DNA from 2 places in the Variovorax palleresanus genome. Region 2 is predicted to be linked to the other one. Evidence: predicted binding sites of a transcription regulator. Region 2 holds the regulator's gene; the other holds the start of a gene.

Region 1 (8,498 bases), 3.2 Mb from region 2:
TCCTCCTCCTTCCCTGCAGCGTCCGGCCAACATCCTGGTCATCGACGACGAACCCGACCTGCGCACGCTGTACGAGCTGACGTTGCTGCGCGAAGGCTATCGCGTCGAGGCCGCCGGGAGCGTCTCCGAAGCCTGGCAGCATCTCGAGGCTGCGCATTTCGATGCGGTGATCACCGACATGCGGCTGCCCGATGGGCAGGGCATGGAAATCATCCATCGCATCCAGAAGAACCAGCGCAGCGAGCGTTGCGTCGTGATGACGGCCTATGGCTCCGCCGAGAACGCGGTCGAGGCATTGAAGGCCGGCGCGTTCGACTACCTGACCAAGCCGGTCGATCTCAAGCAGTTCCGCGCGGTGGTCGCCTCCGCCGTGCAGGCGCAGCAGGCGTTGCCCACCAAGGCGGTGCGGGCCGCGCCCGCGGAAACGGGCGAACGCACCGATGCGCCCGCCATTCCGGGCAGCGGCATCGCGGCGCTCCAACGGCTGGTGGGCGACTCGGAGCCGATGCGGCTCGTCAAGTCGCGCATCGCCAAGGTGGCGCGCGGCATGGCACCGGTGCTGGTGCGCGGCGAATCGGGCACCGGCAAGGAACTGGTGGCGCGCGCCGTGCACGCCTGCAGCCAGCGCAGCGAAGGTCCCTTCGTCGCGGTCAACTGCGGCGCCATTCCCGAGAACCTGCTCGAGGCCGAATTCTTCGGCGCCCGCAAGGGCTCCTACACCGGATCGTCGCAAGACCGCGACGGCTACTTCCAGGCCGCGCGCGGCGGCACGCTGTTCCTCGACGAGATCGGCGACCTGCCGCTCGCAATGCAGTCCAAGCTGCTGCGCGCCATCCAGGAGCGCAGCGTGCGCTCGATCGGTTCCACGCAGGAAGACGCGGTCGACGTGCGCATCGTGAGTGCCACGCACAAGGATCTGCATGCGGGAGTCCAGGCCGGCCGCTTCCGGCAAGACCTGTTCTACCGGCTCAACGTGATCGAGATTGCGGTGCCCGCGCTGCGCGACCGGCGCGAAGACCTGCCCGCGCTTTGCGCCGCGCTGCTCGCGCGCATTGCGCAGGACGGCGGCTTGCCGGTGCCCCACCTGTCCGCCGATCTGCTGCGCCGCCTGGCACAGCATCCGCTCGACGGCAACGTGCGCGAACTCGAGAACCTGCTGCATCGCGCCGTGGCGCTGAACGACGGCGACGAACTGCACCTCGACCTGACGGCGGGAGGACAGCCTGCCGCGGCGCCGGCCGATTCGACCGGTGCGGCAACCGCGCCTTCGCCCCTGTCTTCTTCGCTGGCGGCCGACGGCGAATCCCCTCCCGCACCCGCTACGGCCGCAAGCGCGGTTGCGGAGTCCAGGCCCGCCGCCCTTCCCTCCGACCTGCAGGCCTACCTCGACCAGCAGGAGCGCGAGATTCTCGTGCGCGCGCTGCGCGAAAGCGGCTTCAACCGCACGGCGGCCGCGGCGCGGCTCGGCATGAGCCTGCGCCAGATCCGCTACCGCATCGCGCGGCTGGGCATCACCACGCCCAACGGCGACGAAGGTGCCGCCAGCCATGCCGACGACTGACGCACCGGCCAGCGCGGGCAGCCACGGCGACGGCCTCTGGCACGCCGGCTGGTATCGCTTCGCCAAGGCGCTGCGCTCGCCGAATTTCGGTCCGCGGCCCGCGGGCGCGCAGACCGATCTGATCGTGCTGCATTCGATCAGCCTGCCGCCCGGCGAATACGGCGGCGATGCGGTGCAACAGCTTTTTGCCAACCAGCTCGACTGGGACGCGCACCCCTACTTCCAATCCATCCGCGGCCTCGAGGTTTCCTCGCATTTCTACGTGCGGCGCAATGGCGAGCTCTGGCAGTTCGTGAGCTGCGACGACCGTGCCTGGCACGCCGGTGCGTCGTCGTGGCGCGGCCGCCAGAACTGCAACGACGATTCGATCGGCATCGAACTCGAAGGCCTGGAAGGCGAACGTTTCGAAGAGGCGCAATACGAAACGCTGGCCAGCCTCTGTGCCGCCATCGCGCAGCACTACGCCATTGCCCACATCGCCGGCCACGAGCACATCGCACCGGGTCGCAAGCAAGACCCTGGCGCGGGCTTCGACTGGCAGTTGCTGCGCGGACAACTCGGCTGGGACTTGCAAATGTTTCCCGAGCAGGCGGTCCCGCGTTAATTTTTTTAATCGCGCGGCGCCCTGCGATGCGCTGTGCTTGCGTCGACTCCGTTTCTCAAACGCCGACGCGCAGCGTAGCAACCATGCGCCTTGCAGGCCCAAATCGTCCGGCAGGCCACGCCCCATGCGGCCTGCGCGACCATAAGCCAGTATTCACGCGGCACCGATGGCCGTATGCCGAATCCTAGAGAAATACCCGTAGGGGTTAAACTTCCACAAAACACTACCTGTAGTGGCTTGTAGACCCTCTACACCCTAGATATAGTGTCCTCCGTCCGGCCAACAACGCCGGCGCAACGCCCGACCAAGGCGCTGCCACCCAACAAGAATTGCCAACCGAGAGGAAGCGAATGCAAACTGCCCTGAACACCCCATCGACCCCGCGTGCCGTTCCCTCCACGCCGTCCCAGCAACGCGACACCGCGGGCTCCACCACCGCCCAGAACCTCGCGAACTACCAGATCATTCGCCGCAACGGCGCCGTGGTTCCCTTCGAACCCAACAAGATCGCCATCGCCATGATGAAAGCCTTCCTGGCGGTGCACGGCACCCAGGGCGCGGCTTCAGCCAGCGTGCGCGAGACGGTCGACGCACTCACGCAAGGCGTGATCCGCGCCATGGTCCGCTCGCGTCCGGGCGGCGGCACCTTCCACATCGAAGACGTGCAGGACCAGGTCGAACTCGGCCTGATGCGCGGCGGCCACCACGAAATCGCGCGCGCCTATGTGCTGTACCGTGAACGCCGCACGCAAGAGCGCTCCAAGCAGGTCGCGCAGGAAGCGCCGGCCACGCCGCTGCTGCACGTGCTGGACGGCGGCGAACGCGTCGCGCTCGACCTGAACGAACTCAAGGGCCTGATCGAATCGGCCTGCGAGGGCCTCGGCGACGGCATCACCGCCGCGCCGATCGTCGCCGAGACGATGCGCAACCTGTATGACGGCGTGCCGCTCGACGAGGTCTACAAGGCCTCGATCCTGGCCGCCCGCACGCTGATCGAGAAGGATCCCGACTACACCTTCGCGACCGCCCGCCTGCTGCTGCACACGATCTTCAAGGAGATCATCGGCCGCGAAGTCATGCCCACCGAGCGTGCGCAGACCTACGCCGATTACTTCCCGCAGTTCATCAAGAAGGGCGTCGAGAACGAGCTGCTCGACGAAAAGCTGCTGCAGTACGACCTGCCCCGCCTGGGCGCCGCGCTCAAGGCCGAGCGCGACAACCAGTTCGACTACCTCGGCCTGCAGACGCTGTACGACCGCTACTTCCTGCACGTGCGCAAGAACCGCATCGAGCTGCCGCAGGCCTTCTTCATGCGCGTGGCCATGGGCCTCTCGCTCGGCGAAATCGACCGCGAAGCCCGCGCCATCGAGTTCTACGAAGTGCTGTCGTCCTTCGACTTCATGTCGAGCACGCCCACGCTGTTCAATGCCGGCACGCTGCGCTCGCAGCTGTCCAGCTGCTACCTGACCACCGTGCCCGACGACCTGGACGGCATCTACGAGTCGATCAAGGAAAACGCGCTGCTGTCGAAGTTCGCTGGCGGCCTGGGCAACGACTGGACCCGCGTGCGCGCGCTCGGCAGCCACATCAAGGGCACCAACGGCGAATCGCAGGGTGTGGTGCCGTTCCTGAAGGTGGTGAACGACACGGCTGTGGCCGTGAACCAGGGCGGCAAGCGCAAGGGCGCGGTCTGCACCTACCTGGAAACCTGGCACCTCGACATCGAGGAGTTCCTGGAGCTGCGCAAGAACACCGGCGACGACCGCCGCCGCACGCACGACATGAACACGGCCAACTGGATCCCCGACCTGTTCATGCGCCGCGTGATGGAAAAGGGCACCTGGACGCTGTTCTCGCCCTCGAACGTGCCCGACCTGCACGACCTGTTCGGCGCCGACTTCGAGAAGGCCTACGTGGCCTATGAAGAAAAGGCCGCGCGCGGCGAGATCAAGCCCGCCCGCACCATCCAGGCGTCGGACCTCTGGCGCAAGATGCTCACGATGCTGTTCGAGACCGGCCATCCCTGGATCACCTTCAAGGATGCCTGCAATGTGCGCTCGCCGCAGCAGCACGCCGGCGTGGTTCACTCGTCGAACCTGTGCACCGAGATCACGCTGAACACCAGCGACACCGAAACCGCCGTCTGCAACCTGGGTTCGGTGAACCTGCTGCAGCATCTGAAGGACGGCAAGGTCGACCAGGAGAAGCTCAAGCGGACGATCTCGACCGCGATGCGCATGCTCGACAACGTGATCGACATCAACTACTACGCCGTGAAGAAGGCGCGCGACTCGAACCTGCGCCACCGTCCGGTGGGCCTCGGCCTGATGGGCTTCCAGGACGCGCTGTACGAACTGCGCATTCCCTACGCCTCGCAGGAAGCCGTGCAGTTCGCCGACGAGTCGATGGAAGCCATCTGCTACCACGCCTACTGGGCATCGACCGACCTGGCCCGCGAACGCGGCAAGTACTCGAGCTACAAGGGCTCGCTGTGGGACAAGGGGATTCTTCCGATCGACACGCTCGACCTGCTCGAGCAGGCCCGCGGTGGCTACGTCGAGGTCGACCGCTCGTCCACGCTCGACTGGGACGCGCTGCGCCAGAAGATCAAGGCCGACGGCATGCGTAACTCCAACTGCGTGGCCATCGCACCGACCGCGACCATCTCCAACATCATCGGCGTCGACGCGTCCATCGAGCCCTGCTTCGGCAACCTCTCGGTCAAGTCGAACCTGTCGGGCGAATTCACCGTGATCAACCACTACCTGGTGCGCGACCTGAAGCGCCTGGGCCTGTGGGACGACGTGATGGTCATGGACCTGAAGCACTTCGACGGTTCGCTGCGCCCGATCGACCGCGTGCCGCAAGACGTGAAGGCGCTCTACGCCACCGCGTTCGAAGTCGAGACCACGTGGCTGGTCGAAGCCGCCTCGCGTCGCCAGAAGTGGATCGACCAGGCGCAGTCGCTCAACATCTACATGGCCGGCGCATCGGGCAAGAAGCTCGACGACACCTACAAGCTCGCATGGCTGCGCGGCCTGAAGACGACCTACTACCTGCGCACACAGAGCGCGACGCACGCCGAAAAGTCGACCGTGCAATCGGGCCGCCTCAACGCGGTGTCGTCGGGCAGCGATGCATCCTCGGGCATGAGCGCGCTCGAAGCCGCAGCAGCCGCAGCAAAGGCGCAGATGAGTGCGATGCCTGCGACCGACATCGCGTTCTGCGGCGTCGACGATCCGACTTGCGAAGCATGCCAATGACGCGTCAGTGAAGTCAGAGAGAGGTGCATGCACGACGCGCGAACTCTCAGTCGATCACGGCATCGACTGACATCGCGCGATGCATGAGAGCAACATAACAACCACATAAATGGAGCGCGATGTGAACGAGCACTTTGCAACTCACATCGTTGCTCCGATAATCGAGCATTGGATTTTTCTATGTTGACCTGGGACGAAGAAGTCAAGCCCTCCTTATCAAAGGATATGCAACAAGGATTGCAGCAACACCACGCATCGACCAGCGGCATGACCGCAGGCCGACCGGTGGACGCTCCGACTTCGTCGATTGCACAGCAGCCCACCGCAGCCCCCGTCGCTGCGCAGCGCGTCAAGGCTTCCGACAAGCGCATCATCAACGGCCAGACCGACGTCAACCAGCTGGTGCCGTTCAAGTACAAGTGGGCCTGGGAAAAGTACCTGGCCACCTGCGCCAACCACTGGATGCCGCAAGAGGTGAACATGACGCGCGACATCGCGTTGTGGAAAGACCCGAACGGCCTGACCGAAGACGAGCGCCGCATCGTCAAGCGCAACCTCGGCTTCTTCGTGACCGCCGACTCGCTGGCCGCCAACAACATCGTGCTGGGCACCTACCGCCACATCACGGCGCCCGAATGCCGCCAGTTCCTGCTGCGCCAGGCATTCGAAGAAGCGATCCACACGCACGCATACCAGTACATCGTCGAGTCGCTCGGCCTGGACGAGAGCGAGATCTTCAACGCCTACAACGAAGTGCCGTCGATCCGCGAGAAGGACCAGTTCCTGATCCCGTTCATCGACGCCATCAGCGACCCCCACTTCAAGACCGGCACGCACGAAACCGACCAGACGCTGCTCAAGTCGCTGATCGTGTTCGCCTGCCTGATGGAGGGCCTCTTCTTCTACGTCGGCTTCACGCAGATCCTCGCGCTGGGCCGCCAGAACAAGATGACCGGCGCCGCCGAGCAGTACCAGTACATCCTGCGCGACGAATCGATGCACTGCAATTTCGGCATCGACCTGATCAACCAGCTCAAGCTCGAGAACCCCGGCCTCTGGACCAACGAGTTCAAGGCGGAGATCAAGGCCCTCTTCATGAAGGCCGTCGAGCTCGAGTACAAATACGCCGAAGACACCATGCCGCGTGGTGTGCTCGGCATGAACGCCTCCATGTTCAAGGGCTACCTGCGCTACATCGCCAATCGGCGGGCACAGCAGATCGGCCTCGAAACGCTCTTCCCGAACGAGGAAAACCCGTTCCCCTGGATGAGCGAGATGATTGACCTGAAGAAAGAGCGCAACTTTTTCGAGACCCGCGTGATCGAGTACCAATCGGGCGGCGCGCTCTCGTGGGATTGAATCTTTCCGACAAGAATTAATGAATTCAAGAATTGCCCTTGCCACCGATCGCGCCGAAGAGCGCGGCATGGACGAGGGCTCAGGTGTTCATGGTGCTGGGGCTCAGATTCCAACGCCATGAATCGCTTCACGCTACCAACGTGCGTGGAGTGCTTCAATAGGTTGATTTTTTCAACTTGATCAAGGAGAAATAGAAATGGCAACTGCAAAGAAAGCGCCGGCTAAGAAAGCCGCTGCAAAGAAGGCTCCGGCAAAGAAGGTCGCGGCCGCTAAGAAGGCTCCCGCCAAGAAGGTAGCTGCGAAGAAGGCTCCGGCCAAGAAGGTCGCAGCGAAGAAGGTAGCCGCCAAGAAGGCGCCTGCGAAGAAGGTAGCCGCGAAGAAGGCAGCTCCGGCCAAGAAGGCCGCTGCCAAGAAGGCTCCGGCGAAGAAGGCTCCTGCCAAGAAGGCGGCGGCGAAGAAGGCTCCGGCAAAGAAGGCCGCTGCCAAGAAGGCCCCTGCGAAGAAGGCTGCCGCCAAGAAGGCTCCTGCCAAAAAGGCTGCGGCCAAGAAAGCCGCGAAAAAGCCCGCTGCCAAGCCTGCCGCTGCTGCCAAGAAGCCTGCTGCGAAGAAGGCTGCAAAGGCAGCCCCTGCCGCAGCGCCTGCTCCTGCTGCGCAAACGACGCTGAACCCGCAGGCAGCCTGGCCGTTTCCTACGGCCAGCAAGCCCTGAGCTTCTCAGCGGCCTTGTCGGCAAAAAACCCGGCACCTCACGGTGTCGGGTTTTTTTTTGTGGGCGCCTAACAGAGAGGCGACTCAGAGGCCGAGCGCCTGCCTGTCGATCTGGTAGTTTTGCGGCCCGCGCTGCGCGATCTTGAGCGCGCCGATACGGTTGCCCAATGCCGCGCACTGTGCGAGCGGCCATTCCTTTTCCAGGCCGAACAGCAGCGCGCCACGCCAGGCATCGCCGCAACCGGTGGGCTCGACCACGGCGGTGGGCGTCACGCCCGGCACATGCTCGCGTTCGCCGTCGGTCCAGACCTCGCACCCCTCGCCCGCCAGCGTGACCACCAGGCCGCGCACGCGCTTCGAAATCTCGGCCAGGCTCCAGCCGGTGCGCTGCGACAGCATCTTTCCTTCGTAGTCGTTGACGACGACCCAGCTCGCCAGCTCGACGAAATGCTTCAGCGCCTCGCCATCGAACATCGGCAGGCCCTGGCCCGGGTCGAACACGAACGGGATGCCGGCGGCGGCGAACTGTTCTGCGTGCTGCAGCATCGCCTCGCGGCCGTCGGGCGCGATGATGCCGACGCGGATGTCTTCTCGGGCGGCGATCTTGGTGAGGTGCGCCTGCTGCATCGCGCCGGGGTGGAACGCGGTGATCTGGTTGTTGTCGACGTCATTCATGATCATCGCCTGCGCCGTGAAGGTGTCGTCCAGCTGGCGCACGAACTCGGTGCTGATGCCCAGCCCGCGCATGCGCTCCAGGTAGTCGGCCCCATCGCTGCCGAGCGTGGCCATCGGCAGTGCCGTGCCGCCCAGCGCGTTCAGGCTGTAGGCAATGTTGCCGGCGCAGCCGCCGAAGTCACGCCGCAGGCCCGGCACCAGGAACGACACATTGAGGATGTGCAGCTGGTCCGGAAGGATCTGGTCGGCGAACCGGCCCTCGAAAGTCATGATGGTGTCGAACGCGAGGGAACCGCAAATCACTGCTGCCATGGGTGAACCGTTGGTT
Region 2 (8,498 bases):
GGCTCGTTCGGCATGGCGGGTCTGGCCTACTGGGCCAATACGCAGAAGATCCGCGCCGATTTTTCCGAGGCCCGAGTCCAGACCTTCGGCATCGATCTGGATGCGAGCGGGCAGGGCGCCATTCGGCAGGGCCAGCGTGGCAGCGCCCTGTACCTCGCGTCCAAATACGGTGGCTTCGTGGACAGCAACGGCGACGGCAATCCGTTCGTCGCATCGGGTGGCGGTGGCCGGGCGGACGTGGGCAGCAATGCCGAATGGGCCGAAGGCCTCGACGACGACGGCCAGCCGAAGCCGTCCAACTACTTCCTCGCCGGCGAGCCGCACCAGCTACTGGCCGCAATCCGCAAGGTGTTCCAGTCGGCGGCCGCGCCATCGGGCGGAAGCACGGCGGACGCGGCAATCTCTTCGAACCGCATCGGAGCGACGGGCGCCAGTCTTTACGTGGCCCGGTTCAGCGGGCGCAGATGGTCGGGAACGTTGCTGGCGTATCCACTGGCCTACGACGCAGGCTCGGGCACCGTTCGCCAGGCCGAGGAGCCCAGCTGGGACGCGGGAGCCTTGCTGACCGGCGATGCATCGGCCCAACCTGCAGTGCCTGCGCGCGAGCCGGCGGACCGAAGCATCTTCACCCTCTCGGCTGCCGGCGTCGGCGCGCCTTTTCAGTGGAACGCACTGGACAAGGCGCTGCAAAGCGCCTTGAACGCCGAGCCCTATGCCGTGCCAGCAGCAACCGATGGCCTGGGCGCCGAGCGGCTGGCCTACCTGCGCGGCGACCGGCGCAAGGAGCTTTCTGCGCCAGGTGGGACCTTCCGCGTGCGCGATTCGGTGATGGGCGACGTTGCCAATTCGAACCCGCTCTTCGTCGGCCCTCCGAGCCCGAACGTGCGAGGCGCCGGGTACCAACAGTTTCTCGATGCTCACAAGGCAAGGCCGCAGGCCGTGTACGTCGGCGCCAACGACGGCATGCTGCATGCATTCTCGGCCGCCACGGGCAACGAGCTTTTCGCCTATGTTCCCCGCTCGGTGTCTTCGAAGCTGGCCGGCTACACCTCGCCCGGCTATGCGCACCAGGCCCATGTCGACGGCTCGGCCGCGGCGGTAGAGGCGCGAATGGCCAGCGGTGCCTGGAAGACGGTGCTGGTCTCCGGCACGGGGGCAGGGGCTGCCGGCGTTTTTGCGCTCGACATTTCCGACCCTGCCGCCTTTTCGGCGGACAAGGTCTTGTGGGAGTTCACCGGCGCGGACGATGGCGACATGGGCCATGTGCTCCAGGCGCCGCGCATCATGAAGTTCCGTGTGTCCGCAGCGACTCGCACCCAGCCCGCGGCGTACGCCTGGTTCGCGGTTGTTCCCTCCGGGTTCAACAACGCAAATATTGAGAAGCGGAGCGCGCTGTTCCTGCTCTCGCTCGACAAACCGGCCGGTGCTGCATGGAAGCGGGGCCTCAACTATCACAAGATCATGCTGCCCGCACCGGCAGACAGCACGCTCGTGAATGCCTTGGCAACACCCGGCGACTTTGCCGCGGCGGACGGCTGGGCACGCTGGCTGTACGCCGGCGACACGCAAGGCAACCTCTGGAAGTTCGACTTCACGGGCAATGCGCCGTGGAGCGAAGCCAACGCACTCGGGCTGGGCAGCCTTCCATTGATGGTCGCGACATCGGGCGGCGCAAACGCGAAGCGCCAGCCCATCACCGTGGCGCCCGAAGTCGGGGTGGGGCCGAACGGCGGCGCCATCGTGCTGTTCGGTACCGGCAAGTTCGTGAGCGCCGAAGACATGGGCCGGGCCAGCCGCGGCGCGCAGAGCCTGTACGGCGTGTACGACAGCGGCACTGCGATTCCCGCCAGCGAAACGCGTACGCAACTGCAGGCGCGGCGGGCTGTTGCCGCCGCGGGCCAATCGTTGCCGGCCATCGTGGGCGAGCCCTTCGTCTATGGCGTAGGCACCAGCCGCGCCGTGAGCCGCCGCGGCTGGTACTTCGACTTCCCGGGCGCGCTGGAACTGGGCGAGCGGCAGGTCTCGCGGTTGGCGCTGAGCGACGGATATCTGTTCTTCAACACGCTGATACCGAATGCCGAAGCATGCGGCGCCAACGGCGGCGGCCGAAGCTGTTCGGTGAACGCGATGACCGGCCTGTCGCAAGGCGGAACCTGCGTTCCTTCGAGCGTCGGGCTGCTGTCGTCGCCTCTTCTGGTCGAACTGGGCGAGGGCGCCTACACGGCCACCGATGCGTTCGGGCGCCGAACGGAAACGAAGAAGGTGTCCGTCATCAACGTCGGTGTGCCGGGCGGCTCGCGCGGGGTCCGTATTTCCACGGCGCGCCCCGTGGAGGGCGGCCAGGTCTCCCAGGTGTCCGGACGCCTGAACTGGCGCCAGATTGCCGACTACCGGAGTGCGAAACCATGAAGACCGTGCAACGCGGTGCCAGGCGCAGCCACGGCTTCACCCTGATCGAAGCGATGATCGTGGTTGCGATCGTCGCCATCCTGGCCGCAATCTCCTACCCGTCATACCTGGACTTCATGCGCAAAGGCTGGCGCACCGAGGCGCGGTCGGCCCTGGTGCAGCAGATGCAGCAGCAGGAGCGCAACTACACCCTGAGCGGGCAGTACAAGCGCTACGAAGGCGGCTCCGGCGAGGGCGGCGCAGGCGGCAAATACCTGGTCCAAAGCGGCAATTGCGAGGGGCAGGACAGCATCGATCGCTGCGTCAGGCTGACCGCAACCCCCAGGCCGGGCCTCTCCGATCCGGAGGTCGGGGCGCTCTGGCTCGACAGCACGGGCGACAAGGGCTGTGACGGCACCGCGCCAAGCAGGTGCTGGCAATGAAGCGCTGCGCGCCGTTGCGCAGGCCGCGCAGCGGCTTCACGCTGGTGGAATTGATGGTGGTCATCGCCATCGCGGCGATCCTCGGCTCGCTCGGCGTACCGGCATTTCGCGATCTGCTGCTCAACCAGCGCCTGGCGGCCGCGTCCAGCGGTTTTGTCGCCGCGCTGAATCTCGCCCGCACCGAAGCCATTCAACGTTCGCAGAGGGTTCACGTCGTGGCGCTGACCGCAAATGACTGGTCGAGCGGATGGGCGGTGCGGGCGGGAACGGATGCCGCACCGCAGATAGTGCGCAACTTCGAAAAGCTCCCGGCCGGTGTCGGCATCGATGCGGGGCTTGGAGATGGTTTTGTGCAGGGCCTGGACTACGACAGCAACGGCTTCTCGCGCCGGGCGGGGGGCTCGGGCTTCGGCGCCGGCTGCCTGACCTTGAAGGCGGAGTCGGGCCGCAGGGCGTCCATCGTCGTGTCGGCCTCGGGCCGCGCGAGAGTCTGCAATCCCGACCTCAAGGGCGATTGCGGAAGCGGCGCCTGCGGCAAGGACAGCCAATGAACCCGCCGCACGCGAACGGCGGACCGGCTCCGCTCAAATGTCCCGCAGCAGCTGCCTGAACTCGTCCACGTCTTCGAAGCTCCGGTACACGGAGGCAAAGCGCACGTAGGCCACCTTGTCGAGCTTCTTGAGCTCGCGCATCACGAGTTCGCCGACCTTGGTCGAATCGATTTCACGCAAGCCGCTGGCAAGCAGCTTCTGCTCGATGCGGAGCAATGCGTTGTCGATCTGCTCGATGCTCACCGGCCGCTTGCGCAGCGCCAGCATCATCGAGGCGCGAACCTTGGACGATTCGAAGTCGGCGCGGCTGCCGTCCTTCTTGACGACGACTGGAAAGTTGACGTCCGGCCGCTCATAGGTGGTAAAGCGCTTGTCGCAGGCGCTGCACTGGCGGCGCCTGCGCACGAAGTCGGCGTCTTCCGACACGCGGGTCTCGACGACCTGCGTTTCGAGATGACCGCAAAAAGGGCATTTCATGCGGCCACGTCTTCCTGGGTCAGCGGTAGACCGGGAACCGGCTTGTCAGCGCGTGGACCTTGGCGCGAACCGCATCGATGTTGGCGGCGTCGCGCGGGTTCTCCAGTACGTCGGCCACCAGGTTCGCGGTGATGCGCGCCTCTTCGTCCTTGAAGCCGCGGGTGGTCATGGCGGGGGTGCCAATGCGCACGCCGCTCGTCACCATCGGCTTTTCGGGGTCGTTGGGAATCGCGTTCTTGTTGATCGTCATGTGGGCGCTGCCCAGCACGGCTTCGGCTTCCTTGCCGGTGATGCCCTTGGAGCGCAGGTCGACCAGCATGACGTGGCTTTCGGTGCGGCCGCTCACGATGCGCAGGCCGCGCTCGGTCAGTGTGTCCGCCACGATCTGGGCGTTCTTGACCACTTGCTGCTGATAGGCCTTGAACTCAGGCGCCATCGCTTCCTTGAACGCGACGGCCTTGGCGGCGATCACGTGCATCAGCGGGCCGCCTTGCAGGCCCGGGAAGATGGCGCTGTTGATGGCCTTCTCGTGCTGCGACTTCATCAGGATGATGCCGCCGCGCGGACCGCGCAGGCTCTTGTGGGTGGTGGACGTCACCACGTCGGCGTGCGGCACCGGGTTGGGGTACACGCCCGCGGCCACCAGGCCCGCATAGTGGGCGATGTCGACCATGAAGATCGCGCCGACGTCCTTGGCCACCTTGGCGAAGCGCTCGAAGTCGATGCGCAGCGAATAGGCCGAGGCGCCCGCGATGATCAGCTTGGGCATGTGCTCGTGCGCCTTGCGTTCCATCGCGTCGCAGTCGATGGCTTCGTTGGCGTCCAGGCCGTAGCTCACCACGTTGAACCACTTGCCGCTCATGTTGAGGGGCATGCCGTGGGTCAGGTGGCCGCCTTCGGCCAGGCTCATGCCCATGATGGTGTCGCCGGGCTTCAGGAAGGCGAGCATCACGGCTTCGTTGGCCGAGGCGCCGCAATGCGGCTGCACGTTGGCGGCGTCGGCACCGAAGATCTGCTTGATGCGGTCGATGGCCAGCTGCTCGGCCACGTCGACGTGTTCGCAGCCGCCGTAGTAGCGCTTGCCGGGGTAGCCTTCGGCGTACTTGTTGGTGAGCTGCGAGCCTTGGGCGGCCATGACGGCTGGCGAGGCGTAGTTTTCGCTCGCGATCAGCTCGATGTGGTGTTCCTGGCGCGCGTTTTCGGCCTGGATGGCAGCCCAGATTTCGGGATCGGTCTGTTCGACCAGGATATTGCGGTGATACATGGCAGTCCTTTGAAGACGAGGTCCTTGTTCTTCAACCAAACAAGGGCTGCCCAGGCGAACGGCTGAACGCCTGTATGGATGCCAGGCGGCACGCTTCCCAGTGGTATTCCACGTCAGCGCGGGGCACCGCGGGGGGTGCTGCGCCTATCGCCAGTCGCGTACGGGGTGAAGTGTAGCGCAGGGCCTCAGGAAACTTCCGAAAGCAGGGCCACTTTCTGCGGGTCGGCTGCCGGCTCGGAGGCCTGCTGCCGCTTCGGGGGCGTCGCGACGGGGATCGGCTGCGCGCGCACCACCGGCGCCGCCGTGGGCGGATTGCGGCCATTGGCGACCTGCAGCAACCGTTCGTGCTCGGCGAGCACCTTGCCTGCGTAGCCGCCGTCGTCTTCGAGGTTGGCGGCACCCACGTAGTAACGCAAGCCGCCTTCGAGCGACCCGGCGCGGGCGATGCATTCCTGCAGCACCTTCACGCCAACGCGCATGTTGGTCACCGGGTCGAACGCGGTGAGCGTGCCGCCCGCGCTTTCGTACTTGTCGCCATGCACGCGCGTCATGACCTGCATGAGGCCCTGGGCGCCCACGTGGCTCTGGGCGAACGGGTTGAAGCTCGATTCGACGGCCATGATGGCGAGGATCAGCGTCGGGTCGAGCTTGGTGCGCTTGCCGAGGTGATAGGCCTCGGCGACCAGCACGCTCAGCGGTTCGGCCGCCACGCGGTACTTCTTGCTGAGCCAATATGCCACGGCGGCCTGCTGCTTGGGCAGGTCGCCAGGGCTTGCGGCCGTGGTGCGCACGATGGCGGTCGGCTCGAGGTCGGTGGCTTCCGGTGCCGGCTTGCGCGATTGCAGCCAGCCCATCAGTTGCTCCTCACCGGTCTGGCGCAGGTCCGGCCGTGCCACGAGGGCGAGGGCCGCGAACACGATGGCGAGGCCGACCAGTGCAAACCCGTTGTGGGTGATTTCAAAAAAGCCGTCTGCCACATCGGACGCAAAGGTCCTTAGCCCGCGGGCCGTGGCATCAAACGCCTTGTTCATCGCTCTTCCTTTCTGTGCGGCACCTGTTCGCAGCGCCGGGAAGGCGATGGATGAAGGCTACGGCGCTTGGATTGGTACGAATCAGGCTCCGCGCGTGGAGGTGTAGGGGTAAGGGCGCGGCGACCTGATCAAGCCGGGGGAGTTCGGCGGCGGATTCAGGAGGCCCCTGCTGGGTCTGGGCAGCCAGGGGCAGGCCGGATTCTAGCGTGGCTAAATACTCGGTCAAGCATAAGAAACCTTGTTCTTATGCAATTACATATTTAAACAGATTGTTCCCATTGAGCGGGCCTACCCTAGGGTATCCCCTTGGTGGATGGGATTGCAATGCAAGGGTCAGGCGCCTAATCTGGACACGCCTGAGTTATTCAGGCGTGTTCCGAAGTCAGATAGCCCGAGGTGCAAGTCAAGGGCTCGAACGGCAGAGGATCCACGGCGGCAATCTCTTGCTGCCAGCACGGCAGGAACCATTGACTTCCGGTCGCGCGAATCGATGGCATGGGTCTCGGGCCCGCCATCAAGCCCGGTAATGAGACATTCGTCTGATTGCCGGGCTTTCTTGTTTCTGCCTTGTTCTTTCTTTACGGCACACTCCCGCGATGGATGCAGCTTCGCTCAAACAAAACAAATGGGTGCGACGTGGGATCGTCGCGGTGCTGGCTCTTCTGGCGCTCTGGATCGTTGCCTGGCTCGCGGTACCGCCGATCGCCAAGAGCCAGCTCCAGAAGATCGCGAGCGAGAAGCTCGGCCGGCAGGTCACGGTCGGCAAGATCGACTTCAAGCCCTGGACCCTCGAACTTGCGCTGAACGATCTGCGCATTGCCACGGCCGACGGCAGCCGGCCCCAGGTGGCCGTCAAGCGAATCTATGCCGACGCCGAGCTGCAATCGCTCGTCCGCCTGGCGCCGGTGATCGACGCGGTCACCATCGAATCGCCGGCCATCCTGCTCACGCACCTTGCCGACGGCAAGTACGACATCGACGACATCCTGGCCAAGCTGGCCGCCGCTCCGCCGTCCGACCCCAACGCCGAGCCGGCACGTTTTGCGATCTACAACATCTCGATCAAGAGCGGCGCGGTCGACTTCGACGACCAGACGGTCAAGCGCAAGCATGAACTGCGCGATTTCGTGCTCAACGTGCCCTTCCTGAGCAACCTCGCCTCCAAGCGCGACGTGAACACCGAGCCCAAGCTCGCGTTCGCGCTCAACGGCGGCAAGTTCGATTCGGCGGCCCTCACCACGCCGTTCGCGAAAAGCCGCAAGACCGACGCCCACCTGCAGTTCAAGGGGCTCGACCTCGCGCCCTACCTGGGTTACCTGCCGGGCGGCCTGCCGGTGAAGCTGCAGGCGGGCAGCCTGGATGCCGACCTGAAAATCGACTTCGAGCAGGCCGCCACCGCCGGCCTCAAGATCACCGGCACGGTCGAAGCGCAGAGTGCCAAATTGGGCGACGCCCGCGGCCGCGACCTGCTGAGCTTCGACTCGCTCAAGCTGGCGCTGGCGGACGTGCGCCCGCTGGAGTCGGTGTTCCATCTGAGCGAAGTTGCGCTGTCCAACCCGCAGCTTGCGGTCGCGCGCGATGCGCAAGGCCGGCTCAACCTGCTCGCCACCGATCCGGCCACGGGGGCTGCCGAAAAGGTGGCCCCGCCCGCATCCGCAGCCAGCGCCCCGGCCGGAAAGACGGTTGAAAAGCCGAAGCTGAAGGTCCAGGTCGACAAGGTCGCTCTCAGCGGCGGGCGCATCGGGTGGCGCGACGAAACGGTACAGCCCGCGGCGGCCGTCCAGGCGAGCGCACTCGGCCTCGACCTGACCGGCGTCACCTGGCCGATGGAGAAGCCGGCCCAGTTCAGCGGCAGCACCGCCATTGGCGGCGCGACGCTCAAGTTCCAGGGCAGCGCCACCGACAAGAAGGCCGACGTGCAGACCGAGGTCGATGCGCTGCCGCTGTCCCTGGCGGCGCCATACCTGGCACACAGCCTCGAGCCCACGCTCGACGGCAAGCTCAGCGGGCAGATCGACATCGCCTGGGCCGAGCCCGATCTCCGGTTCAAGGCCCGCCGCCTGGCCGCCGACGGCCTTGCGCTGACCCAGGCAAAGACCGCGCTGGCAAGCGTGGGCCGCTTCGAGCTGGTCGATGCCGAGGTCGACATGACGAAGCACACGCTGAACGTGGCTTCGTTCACCGCCACCAACCCGAAGGTGAACGTCGAGCGCGACAGCGAGAAGCGCTGGATGTTCGAGCGCTGGCTCAAGGCGCCGGCGGCCGGCAACGGGGCGGCAGCACAGGCCAAGGTGGCTGCGCCCAAGCCCGCCGGCGCGGGCACCGCAACGGCACCGCCCGGCGC

Evidence for each region. The regulator NrdR, encoded in region 2, represses ribonucleotide reductase genes. The targets are predictions, from matches to a motif close to CACNANATNTNGTG.
Region 1: ACJ7Z0_RS20480 (ribonucleoside-diphosphate reductase subunit alpha) is a predicted target of NrdR. The motif match lies at 2,419-2,432, and genes of this name have one in related genera.

The regions. Positions count from the first base shown of each region.
Region 1 covers NZ_JBJNVP010000002.1:3,547,657-3,556,154, reverse strand. Annotated here, with positions in the region: gene ACJ7Z0_RS20490 (sigma-54-dependent transcriptional regulator) at 1-1,561, shown strand, start outside; gene ampD (1,6-anhydro-N-acetylmuramyl-L-alanine amidase AmpD) at 1,548-2,165, shown strand; gene ACJ7Z0_RS20480 (ribonucleoside-diphosphate reductase subunit alpha) at 2,516-5,428, shown strand; gene ACJ7Z0_RS20475 (ribonucleotide-diphosphate reductase subunit beta) at 5,609-6,787, shown strand; gene ACJ7Z0_RS20470 (histone H1-like DNA-binding protein) at 6,984-7,496, shown strand; gene ACJ7Z0_RS20465 (carbohydrate kinase family protein) at 7,580-8,482, opposite strand.
Region 2 covers NZ_JBJNVP010000002.1:373,059-381,556, reverse strand. Annotated here, with positions in the region: gene ACJ7Z0_RS05615 (pilus assembly protein) at 1-2,409, shown strand, start outside; gene ACJ7Z0_RS05610 (type IV pilin protein) at 2,406-2,831, shown strand; gene ACJ7Z0_RS05605 (GspH/FimT family pseudopilin) at 2,828-3,382, shown strand; gene nrdR (transcriptional regulator NrdR) at 3,416-3,859, opposite strand; gene glyA (serine hydroxymethyltransferase) at 3,879-5,123, opposite strand; ZMP/ZTP riboswitch at 5,165-5,291, opposite strand; gene ACJ7Z0_RS05590 (lytic transglycosylase domain-containing protein) at 5,309-6,154, opposite strand; gene ACJ7Z0_RS05585 (DUF748 domain-containing protein) at 6,751-8,498, shown strand, end outside.